Regions from separate parts of the Nocardioides sp. Z50_6 genome, predicted to be linked through region 3. Evidence: predicted binding sites of a transcription regulator. Region 3 holds the regulator's gene; each other region holds the start of a gene.
What was found. Region 3 encodes HrcA, which represses chaperone genes, less so after heat shock. Its sites were predicted from a motif close to TTGGCACTCGNNNNNNNCGAGTGCCAA; they were not measured.

Region 1 (5,837 bases), on a different contig from region 3:
TGATCGACGACGGCTCCCACGTGCCGGCCCACATCCGCCGGACCTTCGAGATCCTCTTCCCGCTGCTCCCCGAGGGCGCGGTCTACGCGATCGAGGACACCCAGACCTCCTACTGGCCCGAGTGGGGCGGCGCCGAGGACCGGCACGCCCGCGGCACCACGATGGACCTGGTCAAGGACCTGGTCGACGGCCTCAACCACGAGGAGTACGTCGTGCCGCACCAGCCGTCGTACACCGACCGCTGGGTGAGGGCGGTGCACTGCTTCCACAACCTGGTGATCATCGAGAAGGGCGACAACCTCGAGGGCACCAACAAGTGGTCGGTGCTCAGCGAGCGCTACCCCGACGGTCAGCCGATGGGACAGTCGGACTAGACCGTTCGGGCCATTTCCTCCCGAATCGCTCGCGACCCGGTCCGGGCGTTCGTACAGTCGACACGCTGTGCCGTACCCACCGGTAGTCCTGTCGGTGGTGGCGGCCGGCGCGACCGTCTGAGGAGTCCCATGTCGATACGTCGTAGGCGCCGCGATGAGCGGGGAGCTTCCGCGGTCGAGTTCGCGCTCATCCTGCCGATCTTCCTGCTGCTCCTCTTCGGCATCATCGACTTCGGCTACATGATCAACCGCGGCTCGATGATCAACAACGCGGCGCGCGACGCGGCCCGTGAGGCGAGCCTCAACGCCACCAAGGTGCAGGTCGAGCAGGTGGCCCGAGCGGGCACGGCCCAGGTCGGCAACACCTCCAACGTCCTCATCACCGTCACCTGCAAGAAGCCGGCCGGCGCGGGCAACTGCGGGAACTACGACTCCGACAAGGCGACCGGCGGGACAGCGGTCATCACCATCAAGTACCAGCACAACATGCTGACCCCAGTCGGGATGTTCTTTCCGGGCGGGTTCGATCTGACCCGCAAGGCAGAGATGAGGATCGAATGAGTCGTCAGGTATTCCTACGGCGTCGCCGCGACGAGCGGGGCGCCTACGCCGTCCTCTTCTCCGTCCTGGTCGTCCTGCTCATGGCGCTGGCCGCCATCGGCGTCGACATCGCCAGCAACGTGGCCGCCAAGCAGCAGCTGATGGACACCGTCGACACGGCCGCGCACGCGGGAGCGCTGGCCTTGCCCGCCTCGTCGACCAACGTCCAGGGCGTCGTGAACGACATGGCCAAGGCCAACGACCCCAACTCCTCGGTGACCTCGGACCTGTGGTGCGTGGTGGCATCGACCGGCACCACGCCCTACGCGCCCCAGTTCGCCCAGATCCCCTCGACCTGCAAGCCGCACGGATCGAAGCCGTACGCCGGCACCAAGTGCACCGCGGAGCTCTGCTTCATCCCGTGCATCCCGTCCGCGACCGACGCCTCGATCAAGTGCAACACCGTGCGCGTGGCGGACTCCAAGGTCGTGCCCTACGCGTTCGCCCCGGCCATCGGCTTCAAGGAGGGCGACACCGGGGCCCTGGTCTCGGTGGCGTGCAAGGGGTCGTGCGGCACCGCGGCACCCAACCCGATGGACGTGGTGGTGGTGGCGGACCGGACCCTGAGCCTCAGCACCGGCGACCGGACGGCGATGAAGAACGCCATCAAGACGATGACGCTGCAGATGGATCCGTCGATGCACTTCCTCGCCCTCGGCACGATCCACAAGAGCGAACCGACCAGCTCCTGCAAGAGCGCCGCCGGATCCGTGGGCTCCAATCCCAAGGAGGCGGACATGAACAAGGGCGTGTGGGTGCCCACCGACTTCAGTAGCACCTACGCGTTGGGCGACGTGGGCAGCCGCACCCACAACCCCCTGGACCCGGTCTACAAGGCGATCAACTGCCTGGACTCCTCCGACGGGGACTACGGCACCCACCTGGCCGCACCGATGAAGGAGGCGGCGCGCAAGCTCCTGGGGTACAGCACCAGCAACCTGGGCTCCCTCACGGCCGCCAACCCGCGCGAGGGCGAGATCCGGAAGGTCATCATCTTCGAGACCGACGGTGAGCCGAACGAGAAGGTGAAGAAGACCAGCTCGACCGCGCTGACCGCCTCGGGGGACCCTCGCGACACGAACGGGGTGACCGCCTGCAACAACCTGGTCGACGTGGCCACGAAGGCGAAGAACGAGGGGATCCTGATCATCACCATCGGCTTCGGCGGCGCGACCTCCGCCCGGTGCGAGGGCAGCGGCAGCAGCTACACGCGCGACATCCTGGCCAAGGCGGCCTCGCCCCACCCCGCCACCGGGGCGGCCAGCGCGGCCAACACGTGCAAGAACGCGGACATCAAGAAGGAGAACGAGGACGGCGACTACTTCTTCTGCGCGGTCAGCGGCTCGGAGTTCGAGGAGATCTTCCGCACCGCCTTCGGCCAGCTCAGCAAGGGTGTCCGCTTCCTCAAGATGCCGCTCTGACTCCCGACCCCTCCCGCCGACGCCGCCCCCGGATTCCCGGGGGCGGCGTTTGCACTCACACCACCCGAGTGCTAAACATGGAGTTGGCACTCTCGACACGAGAGTGACAGAAGCGGACTGGTGACGTTGAGGTCCGAAGCGCCGGCGGGAAGGGTTCGCCGGGCAGCCGGATCGTCCGTCGCGGGCAACCCATCAGGGCCGCACCCCCGAACTCCCGAAAAGGAATCACAGGAGTTATGCCGAAGCTGATTGCTTTCAACGAGGAGGCCCGCCGCGGTCTCGAGCGTGGAATGAACACGCTCGCCGACGCGGTCAAGGTCACGCTCGGCCCCAAGGGTCGCAACGTCGTCCTCGAGAAGAAGTGGGGCGCGCCCACCATCACCAACGATGGTGTGTCGATCGCCAAGGAGATCGAGCTCGAGGACCCGTTCGAGAAGATCGGTGCCGAGCTCGTCAAGGAAGTTGCCAAGAAGACCGACGACGTCGCCGGTGACGGTACGACGACGGCGACCGTGCTCGCCCAGGCGATGGTCCGCGAGGGCCTGCGCAACGTGGCCGCGGGTGCGAACCCCATGGGTCTCAAGCGCGGCATCGAGGCGGCCGTCAACGCCGTCTCCACCGAGCTCCTGAGCATGGCCAAGGACGTCGAGACCAAGGAGCAGATCGCGTCCACCGCGACCATCTCCGCCGGTGGCGACACCACGGTCGGCGACGCCATCGCCGAGGCGATGGACAAGGTCGGCAAGGAAGGCGTCATCACCGTCGAGGAGTCGAACACCTTCGGCATCGACCTCGAGCTGACCGAGGGCATGCGGTTCGACAAGGGCTACATCTCGGCCTACTTCGTCACCGACCCCGAGCGCATGGAGACGGTCCTCGAGGACCCCTACATTCTCATCGCCAACTCCAAGATCTCGTCGGTCAAGGACCTGCTCCCGCTGCTGGAGAAGGTCATGCAGTCCGGCAAGCCCCTGGTGATCATCGCCGAGGACGTCGACGGCGAGGCGCTGTCGACCCTGGTGGTCAACAAGATCAAGGGCACCTTCAAGTCCGTCGCCGTCAAGGCCCCGGGCTTCGGTGACCGCCGCAAGGCCATGCTGCAGGACATCGCGATCCTGACCGGCGGCCAGGTGATCTCCGAGGAGGTCGGCCTCAAGTTGGAGTCCGCCGGCATCGAGCTGCTCGGCCAGGCCCGCAAGGTCGTCATCACCAAGGACGAGACCACCATCGTCGAGGGCTCCGGCGACACCGGCCAGATCGAGGGCCGGGTCAACCAGATCCGCGCCGAGATCGAGAAGTCGGACTCCGACTACGACCGCGAGAAGCTGCAGGAGCGCCTGGCCAAGCTGGCCGGCGGCGTTGCGGTGATCAAGGTCGGCGCGGCCACCGAGGTCGAGCTCAAGGAGCGCAAGCACCGCATCGAGGACGCCGTCCGCAACGCGAAGGCTGCCGTCGAGGAGGGCATCGTCGCCGGTGGTGGCGTCGCCCTGGTGCAGGCCGCCAAGAACGTCTTCGAGAAGCTGGACCTCTCGGGCGACGAGGCGACCGGTGCCGAGATCGTCCGCAAGGCGACCGAGGCCCCGCTCAAGCAGATCGCGATCAACGCCGGTCTCGAGGGTGGCGTCATCGCGGAGAAGGTGCGCAACCTGGAGTCGGGACACGGCCTCAACGCGGCCAACGGCGAGTACGTCGACATGATCGCCGAGGGCATCATCGACCCGGCGAAGGTCACCCGCTCCGCCCTGCAGAACGCCGCCTCCATCGCGGCGCTGTTCCTGACCACCGAGGCCGTCGTGGCCGACAAGCCGGAGAAGGCGGCGCCCATGGGCGGCGACCCGACCGGTGGCATGGGTGGCATGGACTTCTGATCCTCGGATCGGACCTCAGCACGACCAGCACCACCAGCAGGGCCCCCGCTCCGGCGGGGGCCCTGTTGTGTTCGCCCCTGTTGTGTTGCCCGTGGGCCGCCCAGCACTGTGACGGTCGCACGCACGCGCGTCGTATGACTGTTGCACTAGCGCAACGCCCCTCGATCGACCATGCTGCTGGGCATGGCCACGCCCTCCCCCCAGCACGTCGCGGTCGTCGGTGCCGGCATGGTGGGGCTCTCCACCGCCTGGTTCCTCCAGGAGCGCGGGGTCCAGGTCACCGTGCTCGACCGCACCGGGGTGGCCGCGGGCTCCTCGTGGGGCAACGCCGGCTGGCTGACCCCCGGCCTGGCGACGCCGCTCCCCGAGCCGGCGGTGCTCAAGTACGGCCTCCGGGCCGTGGTGAGCCCCAAGTCCCCGGTCTACGTCCCGGTGACCACCGACCGCCGGCTGCTCTCCTTCCTGGTCCGGTTCGCCCGCAACTCCACGATGGAGCGCTGGCGCGAGGCGATGCGGTCGCTGGTCCCGATCAACTCCCTGGCGCTCGACGACTTCGACCGGCTCCGCGACGGCGGGGTGCAGGCGCCCACGCCCGAGGCGCGACCGTTCCTCGCGGCCTACCGGACCCCGGCGGAGCGGGCGGTGCTGCTCGAGGAGATCGAGCACATCCGGGCCAGCGGCCAGCCGCTGGACTACGAGGTGCTCACCGGTGACGAGGCGAGGGCGCTCGAGCCCGCGCTCTCCCCGGCGATCGGGGCCGCCATCCGGCTCGACGGGCAGCGCTACCTGACTCCCAGCACCTACGTCGCCGCGCTCGCCGAGCAGGTCCGCGCGCGCGGGGCGCGGATCGTGAGCGGGGTGCAGGTCGACGCGCTCAAGCAGCGCGGCGACCAGGTGCAGGTCGCGGGGGAGTCCTACGACGCGGTGGTGATCGCCTCCGGCGCCTGGCTCAACCAGCTGGCCCGGCCGTTCGGGGTGACCCTGCCGGTGCAGGCCGGTCGCGGCTACTCCTTCACGGTGCCGATCGACCCGGTGCCCGCGGGGCCGGTCTACTTCCCCGCCCAGCGGGTCGCCTGCACGCCCGACGGCGACCGGCTGCGGATCGCGGGGATGATGGAGTTCCGGCCCGCCGACGCCGGACTCGACACCCGGCGGATCGAGGCGATCGTCGACGCCGCCCGCCCGCTGCTGCGCGGGGCCGAGCTCGGGTCCCGGCGCGACGAGTGGGTCGGGGCGCGGCCCTGCACCCCCGACGGCCTGCCGCTGATCGGGGCCACCCGGGCCGACCGGGTCTTCGTCGCCGGGGGCCACGGCATGTGGGGGATCACCCTGGGACCGGTGACCGGCCGTCTGCTGGCCGAGCGGATCGTGACCGGGAAGCTGCCCGAGCCGCTGCGCCCCTTCGACCCGCTGCGGGGATGAGGTGGGCGCGGTCCGCGGGGTCGCGGCCCTGGTCGTGGGGGGTGCGCTGGTGCTCGGCGGCTGCACCCGCGGCGCCGAGACCGAGGACGCCGAGCAGCCGCGGGACACGCCCGCGCAGAGCGCGACGCCCTCGCCGCGCGCCACTGGTTCAC
Region 2 (5,837 bases), on a different contig from region 3:
ACGAGGAGCTCGTCTCGCTGGTGGAGGGGCCCGACGCCCCGACCTGGCTGGTGGAGGTGGCCCCGTTCGAGGTCTGGAATGCCGAGGCCGGCCACCGGCTCCGCAAGGCGGTGGAGAGCCGCTACGACGTCACGGTGCCCGAGTGCGGGATGGCCAAGCGGATCTGGCGCCTCAAGACCGCGGACCGGGCGGTCCCCCGGCCCCGCTGCTGAGGCTGCGCTCAGCTCCGGCCCTCCGCCTCCTGGGCGTGGTGCAGGGCGGCGGCCTCGTCGGCCTGCTCCGGCATCCAGGTCGCGGGGAGCACGTCGAAGCCGGCGGCGCGGGAGGCCGCGACCACCTCCGGGTCGTCGTCGACGTGCACCACGACCTCGGCCTCCGTGGCGATCCGCCGCAGCTCGCCGACCTTCATCACCCGAGCCGGTCGCCGGTCCCGGCTCCCGCGCAGCAGCAGCTCGCCGGGCGGCAGCCGGTGGCGGCGGAACCACTCCTCGGTGTCGCGCCGGCACTGCTCCGGGCGCCCGGAGAGGTAGACGATGTCGTAGACCTCGGCCAGCCGGCGGACCACCTCGATCCCCTCGGCGAGCGGCGGGTCGTGCCGGGCGGCGGCGAAGAAGGCGCCCCAGTCCTTGGGCGAGGACGTCACGTGACGCACGCGGTGGCGCACGTCGGCGAGCACGCCGTCGATGTCGACGACCGCGACCTGACGCTTCTCCACCCCCACACCGTACGGGCGGTCGCCGAAATGGCGACGGCCCGCCACCCCCTGGGGGGCGGCGGGCCGCAGCGTGTGGTGAGGCGTCGGTCAGTGGCCGTGGCCGTGGCCGGCGGCCGGAGCCTCGTCCTCGTCGGCGGGCTTCTCCACGACCAGGGTCTCGGTCGTCAGCAGCATGCCGGCGATCGAGGTGGCGTTGACCAGGGCCGAGCGCGTGACCTTGACCGGGTCGAGCACCCCCTGGGCGACCAGGTCGCCGTACTCGTCGGTGGCGGCGTTGTAGCCGTTGCCGACGCCCAGCTCACGGACCTTGGTGGTCACGACGTAGCCGTTGATCCCACCGTTCTCCGCGATCCAGCGCAGCGGCTCGTCGGCGGAGCGACGCACGATGCGCACACCCATCGCCTCGTCGCCGGTCAGCCCGAGGTTGTCCTCGAGCACGGAGACGGCGTGCACCAGGGCGGAGCCGCCGCCGGCGACGATGCCCTCCTCGATCGCGGCGCGCGTCGCGGAGACGGCGTCCTCGATCCGGTGCTTCTTCTCCTTGAGCTCGACCTCGGTGTGGGCGCCGACCTTGATGACGCACACGCCGCCGGCCAGCTTCGCGAGCCGCTCCTGGAGCTTCTCCCGGTCCCAGTCGGAGTCGGTGTTCTCGATCTCGGCCTTGATCTGGTTGACCCGGCCCTCGACCTCGGCCTTGTCGCCGGCGCCGTCGACGATGGTGGTCTCGTCCTTGGTGACCACGACCCGGCGGGCCTGGCCCAGGACCTCGAGCCCGACCTGGTCGAGCTTGAGGCCGACCTCGGCGGCGATGACCTGACCACCGGTCAGGGTCGCGATGTCCTGCATCATCGCCTTGCGGCGGTCACCGAAGGCGGGGCTCTTGACGGCCACCGCGTTGAAGGTGCCGCGGATCTTGTTGACCACCAGGGTGGAGAGCGCCTCGCCCTCGACGTCCTCGGCGAGGATGAAGAGCGGCTTCCCGGTGGCGATGACCTTCTCCAGCAGGGGCAGCAGCTCGGCGACCGAGGAGATCTTGCTCTGCACCAGGAGGATGTAGGGGTCGTCCAGGACGGCCTCCATCCGCTCGGGGTCGGAGACGAAGTACGCCGAGATGTAGCCCTTGTCGAACTGCATCCCCTCGGTGAACTCCAGCTCGGTGCCCATGGTGTTGGACTCCTCGACGGTGATCACGCCGTCCTTGCCGACCTTGTCGAAGGCCTCGGCGAGCAGCTCGCCGATGTGGGCGTCGCGGCTGGAGATGGTGGCCACCGAGGCCATGTCCTCCTTGGACTCCACCTCGCGGGCCGCCTCGCGCAGCGCGTCGCCGACCGCCTCGGCGGCGGCGTCCATGCCGCGCTTGAGACCCATCGGGTTCGCGCCGGCCGCGACGGCGCGCAGGCCCTCGTGGACCATCGCCTGGGCCAGCACGGTCGCGGTGGTGGTGCCGTCACCCGCGATGTCGTTGGTCTTGGTGGCGACCTCCTTGGTGAGCTGGGCGCCGAGGTTCTCGAACGGGTCGTCGAGCTCGATCTCACGCGCGACGGTGACACCGTCGTTGGTGATCGTGGGGGCGCCCCACTTCTTGTCCAGGACGACGTAGCGCCCCTTCGGGCCGAGCGTCACCTTGACGGTGTTGGCGAGCGCGTCGACTCCGCGCTCGAGGGCACGACGAGCGTTCTCGTCGAACTCCAGGATCTTGGGCATGTGGACTCCTCCTCAAATGGACGGACCCGGACGCCCGGCCGACCGGCACAGGTGCACGGTGGGCCGGGGCGTCCGGGACCGGGGAACGATCAGGAAACGATGGCCAGCACGTCGCGGCCGGAGAGGATGAGGTACTCGCCACCGGAGTACTTCACCTCGGTGCCGCCGTACTTGCTGTAGATGACCTTGTCGCCCACGGAGATGTCCATGGGAATGCGCTCGGTGCCACCCTCGCCGAAGCGACCCGGACCCACGGCCACGACCTCGCCCTCCTGGGGCTTCTCCTTGGCGGTGTCCGGGATGACCAGGCCAGAGGCCGTGGTCTGCTCGGCGTCGAGCGGCTTGACGACGATGCGGTCCTCGAGGGGCTTGATGTTGACCGACACAGTGCCGACCTCCACTTTCTCCACGTAGCGTGCGCCCGCGGGGCGCGGACTGTCTGGGTTCTCGTGGCTGGCCAGCGCCGTCGCGGGGATCACGGACCGTTCACGAGTGTTGGCAGCCTCAGGGTGAGAGTGCCAGTGGAAACGTTAGCACTCCCCCTGACCGAGTGCCAGAGAGGTCCCCTCCTGCCACTATGTCGTCCGTGGACCTGGAGACCTTCCGCTGGCTGCTCACCGACGACGGCCAGCGACTGCTGGAGCAGGCCACCCATGCCTATGCCGACGCCGAGGGCGATCCCCTGCGCGCCGCCGCCGCCGTCCGCCGGCTGGGTCACGACCCCGACCGGGCCGCCGCGGCCCTGACCACCGTCGGGCTGAGGGTCCGCGCCGTGCCCAAGTTCGGCGAGGACGCGGTCTCGATGTACTTCACCCCCGACGCGCTGGAGCAGGCGACCCGGCGCCGGGTCGCCGACCACCGGGCCGCCCGGCTGGCCGCGGCGCGGCCCGCGTCGGTGGTCGACCTCGGCTGCGGGATCGGCGGCGACCTGGCCGCCTTCTCCCGCGCCGGGCTGGTCAGCGCCGGGGTCGACCTCGACCCGGTCCGGGTGGCGATGGCGGAGGCCAACCTGGCCGCTCTCGGGCTCGCGGGCGCGGTGATGGCCGCCGACGCCACGGCCCTGGACCTCGGCACCTTCGGCGCGGTCTTCGCCGATCCCGCCCGACGAGGCGCGCGCGGCCGTGTCTTCGACCGGGAGGGATGGACCCCGCCCTGGTCGTTCGTGGCCGACCTCCTCACCGGCGGGCGGGCGGCGAGCGCCGTGGTCAAGGTGGCCCCCGGCATCGGTCACGACCTGGTCCCCGAGGGCGTCGAGGCGGAGTGGGTCAGCGACGAGGGCGAGGTCAAGGAAGCGGCGCTCTGGTCGTCCTCGCTGGCCACCACCAGCCGCCGGGCGACGGTGATCTCCGGGGCGGGCCTCGCCTCCCTGACGGCCGAGGACGACCCCTACGACGGGCAGGAGCGCCCGGTGCGCCCGCTGGGCCAGCACCTCTACGAGCCGGACGGCGCGGTCATCCGGGCCGGACTGGTGACCGCGGTCGCGGCCGGGGTCGAGGGCGGCCTGCTCGACCCCCACATCGCCTACGTCACCTCGGACAAGTCCTTCCGCAGCCCCTTCATGCGCTCCTACTACGTCATCGACGAGCTGCCCTTCCGGGAGAAGCAGCTGCGGGCCGCGCTGGTCGCGCGCAACATCGGCCCGCTGACGATCAAGAAGCGTGGCGTCGAGGTGGTGCCCGAGCAGCTGCGCAAGCGACTGGCGCTCACCGGCGACGAGGAGGCGACGGTGGTGCTGACCCGGGTCGACGGCGTCGGCCGGGCACTGCTGGTGCGCCCGTTCTGAGCCGCCCGACCTGGGCTCAGCAGCCGGGTCGCTGCGACCCGGGAACCGGCACCGGCAACCGTCCGGGAGCCGGCCGCCGGCCGACCAGCACGTCGGCCACCGCCCGCATCGCCAGCGGGGTGTCGCCGTAGGCCGCCACCCGGACCCGCGACCGGGCCCGGGCCAGCACCCAGGGGGCGTCGACCGCCACCGTCACGGCCGCGGGGAGCGCGGGGGCCCCGGGGCGCAGGAAGGCGACCCGGGCTCCTCGCGGTCCCACCCGCAGCCCGGCGGCCCGGGCGGCGGGCAGGAAGGCCCGGACCGCGCCCCGGTCGCCCACCGGCGTCACCCGGCGCCCCACCAGCCGCCCGTGGCACGGCCCGGAGGCGACCGTCACCGCGGCCCGGGACCAGGCCAGGGCCGCGGACCGGGCCGACCCGGGCGGCGCGCCCGTGGCCCGGCGGTGGTGCAGGAGCAGGGCGACCTGACGCGCCGCAGCCTGCTCCAGCCGGGTGCGGGAGAGGTGGCCCCGGCGCACCGCCCGGACGATCCCGGCGCGAGCCCGGCCCACGTCGGCCGGCATCAGCAGCACGTCGGACCCCGCGCGCAGCGCCTGGACCGCCGCCTGTTCCGGCGACCGGGTGCGGGTGACCGCCGCCATGCTCAGCGAGTCGGTGACGACCAGGCCGTCGAAGCCGAGCTGCTGGCGCAGCAGCCCGTGCACCACGCGACGTGACAGCGAGGCGGGGGTGCCGGGGTCCACCGCCCGCACGTCGAGGTGGCCGGTCATCACCGCGGGGGCGCCGGCGCGCACCGCCTCGGCGAAGGGCCTCAGGTCGGCGCGGCGCAGCGCCGCCAGGCGGCGTTCCTGCCGGGGCAGGGTGAGATGGCTGTCGCCGCGCACCGACCCGTGCCCGGGGAAGTGCTTGAGCGGGGCCACCAGGCCCGCGTCACCCAGCCCGCGGACCGCGGCCAGCGCCTGCACCGCGACCTGGGCGGGCGAGGACGAGGCCGACCGGGCGCCGATGGTGGGGTCCGCGGGACCCACGGTGACGTCGGCGACCGGGGCGAAGTTGGCGGTGAACCCCAAAGCCCTCAGCTCGCGCCCGCCGGCTGCCGCGGCCGCCCGGGTCAGCCCGGGGCGGCGGGCCGCACCGGCCGTCATGAAGCTGGGCAGCCGGGTCACGCCGCGCTCGAGACGGGCCACGGCTCCCCCCTCCTGGTCGATCCCGAGGAACAGGGGCCACTCCCGGCCAGAGGCCCGGCGCAGCGCCCGGTTGACCCGGCGCACCTGCGCCACGGAGACGACGTTGTCGGAGAACCAGATGAACCCACCGACATGGTGGCGGCGCAGCAGCCGGGTGGGCGCGCGGACCCCCGACCAGGGCACCACCATCACCTGGCCGGCGAGCTCGGCGGTACTCAGCCCCGCCACCAGGGTGGCGGCGTGGTCCAGCTCGGCCGCCGTAGGACCCCACCCCTCGGCGAGCCCGAGGGCCTCGGCGGCCGAGGGCTCCGCGGCGGCCAGGACGCCCGCCTCGGGGACGGCCTCGTCCGCCCGCCCCCGGGGCTCCTGCGTCGCCGGGCCCGGGGAGCTGCAGGCGGCGAGGAGGACGGCCAGCACGAGCACCACGGGGAGCAGCGGTGGGAGCCTGC
Region 3 (5,837 bases):
GACGCACGACCCGGCGCGCGTCCCGCTCGCGGTCGAGTGGGCGCGGGCGGCGGGCTTCGAGGAGGTCAGCCTCGACCTGATCTACGGCACCCCGGGGGAGAGCCAGGACGACTGGGAGGTCTCGCTGGAGTCGGCGCTGGCCTCGGCGCCCGACCACGTCTCGGCCTACTCGCTGATCGTGGAGCCGGGCACGGCACTGGCGCGGAGGGTGCGGCGCGGTGAGGTGCCGATGCCGGACGACGACGACCTCGCCGACAAGTACCTGAGGGCCGACGAGCGGCTCAGCGCGGCCGGGATGGAGTGGTACGAGGTCTCCAACTGGGCCCGCCGGCCCGAGAGCCGGTGCCTGCACAACCTCCTCTACTGGCGCGGGGCCGACTGGTGGGGTGTCGGCCCGGGCGCCCACTCCCACGTCGGCGGCGTGCGCTGGTGGAACGTCAAGCACCCCGCGGCGTACGCCACCCGGCTCGCCGCGGGCCTGAGTCCGGCACAGGGGCGTGAGGTGCTCACCGCCGCCGACCAGCACGTGGAACGGGTCCTGCTGGAGCTGCGGCTGCGTGAGGGCCTGCCGCTGGAGGTGCTCTCGGCGGCCGAGCGGGCCGGCGTCCCCGACGTCGTCGCCCGCGGGCTGGCGGTGGAGTCGGGGGACCGGCTGGTCCTCACCCGCGACGGACGGCTGCTGGCCGACGCGGTCGTCCGCGACCTGCTGGTCGACTGAGCCCGCCCGACGGCGGTCCGGGAGCCGCTCTCAGGGCGCGGTGACGAAGTCGATCAGCTCCTCGACCCGGCCGAGCAGGGCGGGGTCAAGGTCCTGGAAGCCGCGCACACCGCCGAGGACGTGCTTCCAGGCGCGCGCGATGTCGGCCTGGTCCCGGTGCGGCCAGCCCAGCTGCTGGCAGGTGCCCTTCTTCCAGTCGATCGAGCGCGGCACGTCGGGCCAGCGGGTGAAGCCGAGGCGCTCGGGCTTGACGGCCTGCCAGATGTCGATGAACGGGTGCCCCACGATCAGCACGTGCTTGCCCACCGGCGAGCGCATGATCCCCTGGGCGATCCGGCTCTCCTTGGAGCCGGGCACCAGGTGGTCGACCAGCACGCCGACGCGGCGCTCGGGTCCGGGCTTGAAGTCCTTGAGGTGGTCGGCCAGGTCGTCCACGCCGCCCAGGAACTCCACCACGACGCCCTCGATGCGCAGGTCGTCGCCCCAGACCTTCTCGACGAGCTCGGCGTCGTGCCGGCCCTCCACGAAGATCCGGCTCTGCCGGGCGACCCGGGCCTTGGCTCCGTGGACCGCCACCGACCCCGAGGCGGTCCGGGTGGCCTTGGCCGGGGCGGCGCGCTGGACCGGCGGGGTCAGGACCACCGGGGCGCCCTCGAGCAGGAAGCCGGGGCCCATCGGGAAGGTCCGCCGCTTGCGCCGGCGATCCTCCAGGGTGATCGTCCGCAGGTCGCGGTCCATGGCGACGATCTCGCCGCACCACTCGGTGGTGACCTCCTCGACCACGAGGCCGAGCTCGGCGGCCCGCTCCTGGGCGCGACCCCGCTTGGGGGCGCGCCAGTCGCCGGAGAGGACGTCGGAACCGTAGCGGTCGGTGGGGGAAGGCACCGGTCCACGCTAGGACGCCGGGGGTCCGCCCGGCGTGAGGACGCGCGGAGCCGTCCAGATCATCCGCCGCTGATCCCGGCCTGACCCTGGTCGCCGGAGTCCTGCATCGCCTCCGCGTCGGTGGCGGGCTCGTCCGCGTCGTCGGCCCCGGACCGGTCGGCGTCGTCGCCCTCCTCGAGCACCGCGAGCTCCTCCTGCGACTTGGTGGCCGGGTCGTCGGGGTCCAACGGCTCGGCGAGGGGGTTGTCCTCGCCCGGCTTGAGGTCGTCGGGCAGCTGCTCGTCGGAGATGCCGGCGACCGAGCGGTCCTGCGGGGCCGCGTCGTCCGAGCCGTGGTCGGCGTCGGCCTCGCTGGTGGTGCTGTGCGCCTGGGGCAGGTCGGGGGTCTCGGAGGTGTCGGTCATGGCCTCGGCGTACCCGCGGGTGAGTCGAGTCACACCTGGAATGCTCGGCAGAGGTGCCGGGCCGGGAGGCGGCGGGGCAGTCGGCACGGCGGCCGGCGGTGCCTCACACCAGGGGGAGCTGACGCTGCGACCGGGGCAGCTGGTCGTAGGCCCGGTCAACGGCCGGGGCCACGTGCTCGAGCGGGAAGGGCCAGCTGGCCGCGGCGAGCGCCTCGGTGCGTGGCACCCCGCGTCCGGCCAGGTCGCGCAGGGTCTCCGCGACCGTGCCGATGTCGCCGCGCTGCTGCTCGAGGAAGTCGCGGTCCACCGGGGCCCCGTGGCCCGGGACGACGACGGTGCCGGGTGTGGTGAGACCCAGCACCAGGTCGAGCGCGACCGGCCACTCCATCGGCCACGAGTCGTCGCCGTACCAGGGGGCGGTGGACTCCGTCACCAGGTCGCCGACGACCAGGACGTCGGCGTCGCCGACCCGTACCACCAGGTCGCCCCCGGTGTGGGCGCGCCCGGGATGGAAGAGCTCGACGACCCGGTCGCCGAGCTCGACGACGTGCACCGAGGAGAAGGTCCGGGTGACCTCCGGCACGTCGGCGTCCTCGTGTGCCACCACCGCGGCGTCGGGGAAGGCGGAGACGAGGGCGTCGTTGCCGCCGACGTGGGCGACGTGGTCGTGGGTGTTCACCACGGCGACCACCTCGCCGACGTCGAGGGCCCGCACCTGCTCGACCAGCTCGCGGCCGGCCTCCTCGGACTCCCCGGTGTCGACGACCAGCGCTCCCCGGGCACCTCCGACCACGGTGACGTTGACGTCGTGGGCGGCGTACCGTGCCACCCAGACCCGGTCTGCGACCTGCTGGAACTCCGGCATGTACGCGAGCCTAGCCCGCGGGATCCTTCCTTGTAGACTTGGCACTCGGGGGTCTGGAGTGCCAGCCTGCCATCCGAGAACTCCAAGCACGCACGAACGATCCGAACGGAGGAGCCCATGTCGGAGGAACGCAAGCTCGCCGTTCTCCGCGCCATCGTCGAGGACTACGTCGCCACCGAGGAGCCGGTGGGCTCGAAGGCGCTGGTGGAACGGCACCAGCTGGGTGTCTCCCCGGCGACCGTGCGCAACGACATGGCGGCCCTCGAGGACGAGGGCTTCATCCACCAGCCGCACACCAGCGCCGGACGGGTCCCCACCGACAAGGGGTACCGGCTGTTCGTCGACCGGCTCAGCACGGTCAAGCCGATGTCCAGCGCCGAGCGGCGGGCGATCGCTTCCTTCCTCGACGGCGCCGTGGACCTCGACGACGTCGTCCAGCGCTCCGTGCGGACGCTCTCCCAGCTGACCCGTCAGGTCGCCGTCGTGCAGTACCCGACGCTGTCGCGCAGCACCGTGCGCCACGTCGAGGTCGTCGTGCTGGCGCCGGGTCGGCTGCTGGTCGTGCTGATCCTCTCCACGGGCCGGGTCGAGCAGAGGCTCGTCGAGCTGCCTCCGGAGTCCGACGAGATCGGGGACGAGCAGCTCGTCGCCCTGCGCAACCGGATCGGCCGCGCGACCTCCGGACGACGGATCGCCGAGGCCGCCAGCGCGCTGACCGCCCTGGCGGAGGAGGTCCCGGACACCGACGCTGCCCTGACCGGTGCGGTCGTCGAGAGCCTCACCGAGGCCATGTCCGACCACCGTCGCGACGAGCGGGTGGCGGTCGGCGGCGCGGCCAACCTGGCCCGGTTCGGTCAGGACTTCGACACCGCCGTGCGGCCGCTGCTGGAGGCCCTGGAGGAGCAGGTCGTGTTGATGCGGCTCCTGGGCGAGGCCGCCGACGCCGGTGCCGTGACGGTCAGGATCGGGCACGAGGGGCCCTACACCGAGCTCTCCGGGACCAGCGTCGTGGCCACCGGGTACGGCCCGGGGCAGGACGCGCTGGCGAGCCTGGGTGTCGTGGGCCCGACCCGGATGGACTACCCCGGCAGCATGGCGGCGGTCCGTGCGGTCGCCCGATACGTCTCCCGCATCCTCGACGAGGCCTGAGCGGCCTCGCACCCCCACCAAGACGAAGGACGAAGTTGAGCCAGGACCTCTACGAGTTGCTCGGTGTTCCCCGGGACGCCGATGCCGACACGATCAAGAAGGCCTACCGCCGGCTGGCCCGCCAGCTCCACCCGGACGTCAACCCGGACCCGGAGACCCAGGAGCGGTTCAAGGAGGTGACGGGGGCCTACGAGGTGCTCTCGGACCCCCAGAAGCGCGCCCACTACGACCGGGGCGGCGACCCCTTCGGGGGAGCCGGTGGCTTCGGCCAGGGTGCCGGGTTCTCCTTCACCGACATCATGGACGCCTTCTTCGGCGGCCAGGGCCCCGGTGGCGGCGCGGCCGGCGGCGGCGGGCGGGGGCCCCGGCCGCGGACCAGGCGGGGCCAGGACGCGCTGATCGCGCTCGAGGTCGAGCTGGCCGAGGCCGCGTTCGGCGTCACCAAGGAGATCAAGGTCGACACCGCGGTGGTCTGCTCGACCTGCCACGGCGAGGGCACCGCCCCCGGCACCCACCCGCAGACCTGCGAGACCTGCCGCGGGGCCGGCGAGGTGGCCCAGGTGCAGCGGTCGTTCCTGGGTGAGATCCGCACCCTGCGCCCCTGCGCGGCCTGCCGCGGCTTCGGGTCGATCATCGCCGACCCCTGCCGGGAGTGCGCCGGAGACGGGCGGGTACGGTCCCGCCGCACCCTCACGGTCAAGATCCCGCCGGGCGTGGACGACGGCACCCGGGTGCAGCTCGCCCACGAGGGGGAGGTCGGGCCGGGCGGCGGCCCCGCCGGCGACCTCTACGTGGAGATCCGGGTGGCCCAGCACCCCACCTTCATCCGCAACGGCAACGACCTGCACTGCACGGTCGCCCTGCCGATGACCGCGGCGGCGCTCGGCACCACCCTCACCCTGTCCATGCTCGAGGCGGACCTCGACGACGACGAGAGCGACGCGGAGCGCTCGCTCGAGCTGGAGGTCCGTCCCGGCACCCAGTCGGGCACCGAGCAGGTGCTCAAGGGCCGCGGCGTGCCCGGCCTGCGCGGCGGACGCGGTGACCTGGTCGTCACCATCGTGGTCGAGACGCCGACCCGGCTCGACCACCGTCAGGAGGAGCTGCTCCGCGAGCTCGCGGAGCTGCGCGGGGAGGAGTCCCCCGAGGGCACCGTCCGCTCCTCGGGCAAGTCGGTCTTCGGCCGGCTGCGCGACGCCTTCCACGGCGGCTGAGCGGAGGCCCCGTGTCGTTGCCCGTGCACTGGGTGCCCTCGCTGGAGCGCGCGCGTCCCGGGGACGTCGTGGACGTGACGGGGGACGAGGGCCACCACGCCGTCGCCGTCCGGCGCCTGCGGACCGGCGAGCGGGTCGCCCTCACCGACGGTCGCGGCACCCGGGTCGTCGGCGAGGTGACCGCGACCGGGAAGCGGCTGCTCTCGGTGGAGGTGGCCGAGGTGGAGCGGGCCGAGCGACCCGTGCCGTCGTTCACAGTGGTCCAGGCCCTGCCCAAGGGCGAACGCGGCGAGCTGGCAGTCGAGGTCCTCACCGAGGTCGGCGTGGACCGGCTCGTGCCCTGGGCCGCCTCGCGCAGCGTGGCGGTCTGGCGGGGGGAGCGGGCCGCCCGCTCGCACGCCCGCTGGGTGAGCACCGCCCAGGAGGCTGCCAAGCAGGCCCGCCGCTCCTGGTTCCCCGAGGTCGCCGCGCTGAGCTCCACCGCGCAGGTGTGCGACCTGCTCGGTGCCGCCGACCTCGCCCTGGTGCTCCACGAGGACGCCACCACCCCGCTCTCCGCGCTGGAGGTGCCGGCCGGCGACGTGGCGCTGGTGGTCGGCCCC

Region 1: a site for HrcA is predicted at 2,444-2,470, ahead of groL (chaperonin GroEL). Genes of this name have one in related genera too.
Region 2: a site for HrcA is predicted at 2,950-2,976, ahead of groES (co-chaperone GroES). Genes of this name have one in related genera too.

Annotation. Positions count from the first base shown of each region.
Region 1 covers NZ_JBZAJB010000006.1:111,133-116,969, reverse strand. The annotation lists gene AC4BGE_RS14995 (hypothetical protein) at 1-374, shown strand, start outside; gene AC4BGE_RS14990 (TadE/TadG family type IV pilus assembly protein) at 504-935, shown strand; gene AC4BGE_RS14985 (hypothetical protein) at 932-2,395, shown strand; gene groL (chaperonin GroEL) at 2,632-4,263, shown strand; gene AC4BGE_RS14975 (NAD(P)/FAD-dependent oxidoreductase) at 4,447-5,685, shown strand; gene AC4BGE_RS14970 (alpha/beta hydrolase family protein) at 5,687-5,837, shown strand, end outside.
Region 2 covers NZ_JBZAJB010000003.1:323-6,159, reverse strand. The annotation lists gene AC4BGE_RS09100 (hypothetical protein) at 1-212, shown strand, start outside; gene AC4BGE_RS09095 (phosphatase domain-containing protein) at 221-715, opposite strand; gene groL (chaperonin GroEL) at 803-2,419, opposite strand; gene groES (co-chaperone GroES) at 2,509-2,805, opposite strand; gene AC4BGE_RS09080 (class I SAM-dependent methyltransferase) at 3,006-4,202, shown strand; gene AC4BGE_RS09075 (glycoside hydrolase family 3 N-terminal domain-containing protein) at 4,219-5,837, opposite strand, start outside.
Region 3 covers NZ_JBZAJB010000009.1:70,764-76,600, forward strand. The annotation lists gene hemW (radical SAM family heme chaperone HemW) at 1-718, shown strand, start outside; gene AC4BGE_RS17185 (DUF3097 domain-containing protein) at 749-1,603, opposite strand; gene AC4BGE_RS17190 (hypothetical protein) at 1,663-2,040, opposite strand; gene AC4BGE_RS17195 (MBL fold metallo-hydrolase) at 2,111-2,872, opposite strand; gene hrcA (heat-inducible transcriptional repressor HrcA) at 2,990-4,021, shown strand; gene dnaJ (molecular chaperone DnaJ) at 4,057-5,235, shown strand; gene AC4BGE_RS17210 (16S rRNA (uracil(1498)-N(3))-methyltransferase) at 5,247-5,837, shown strand, end outside.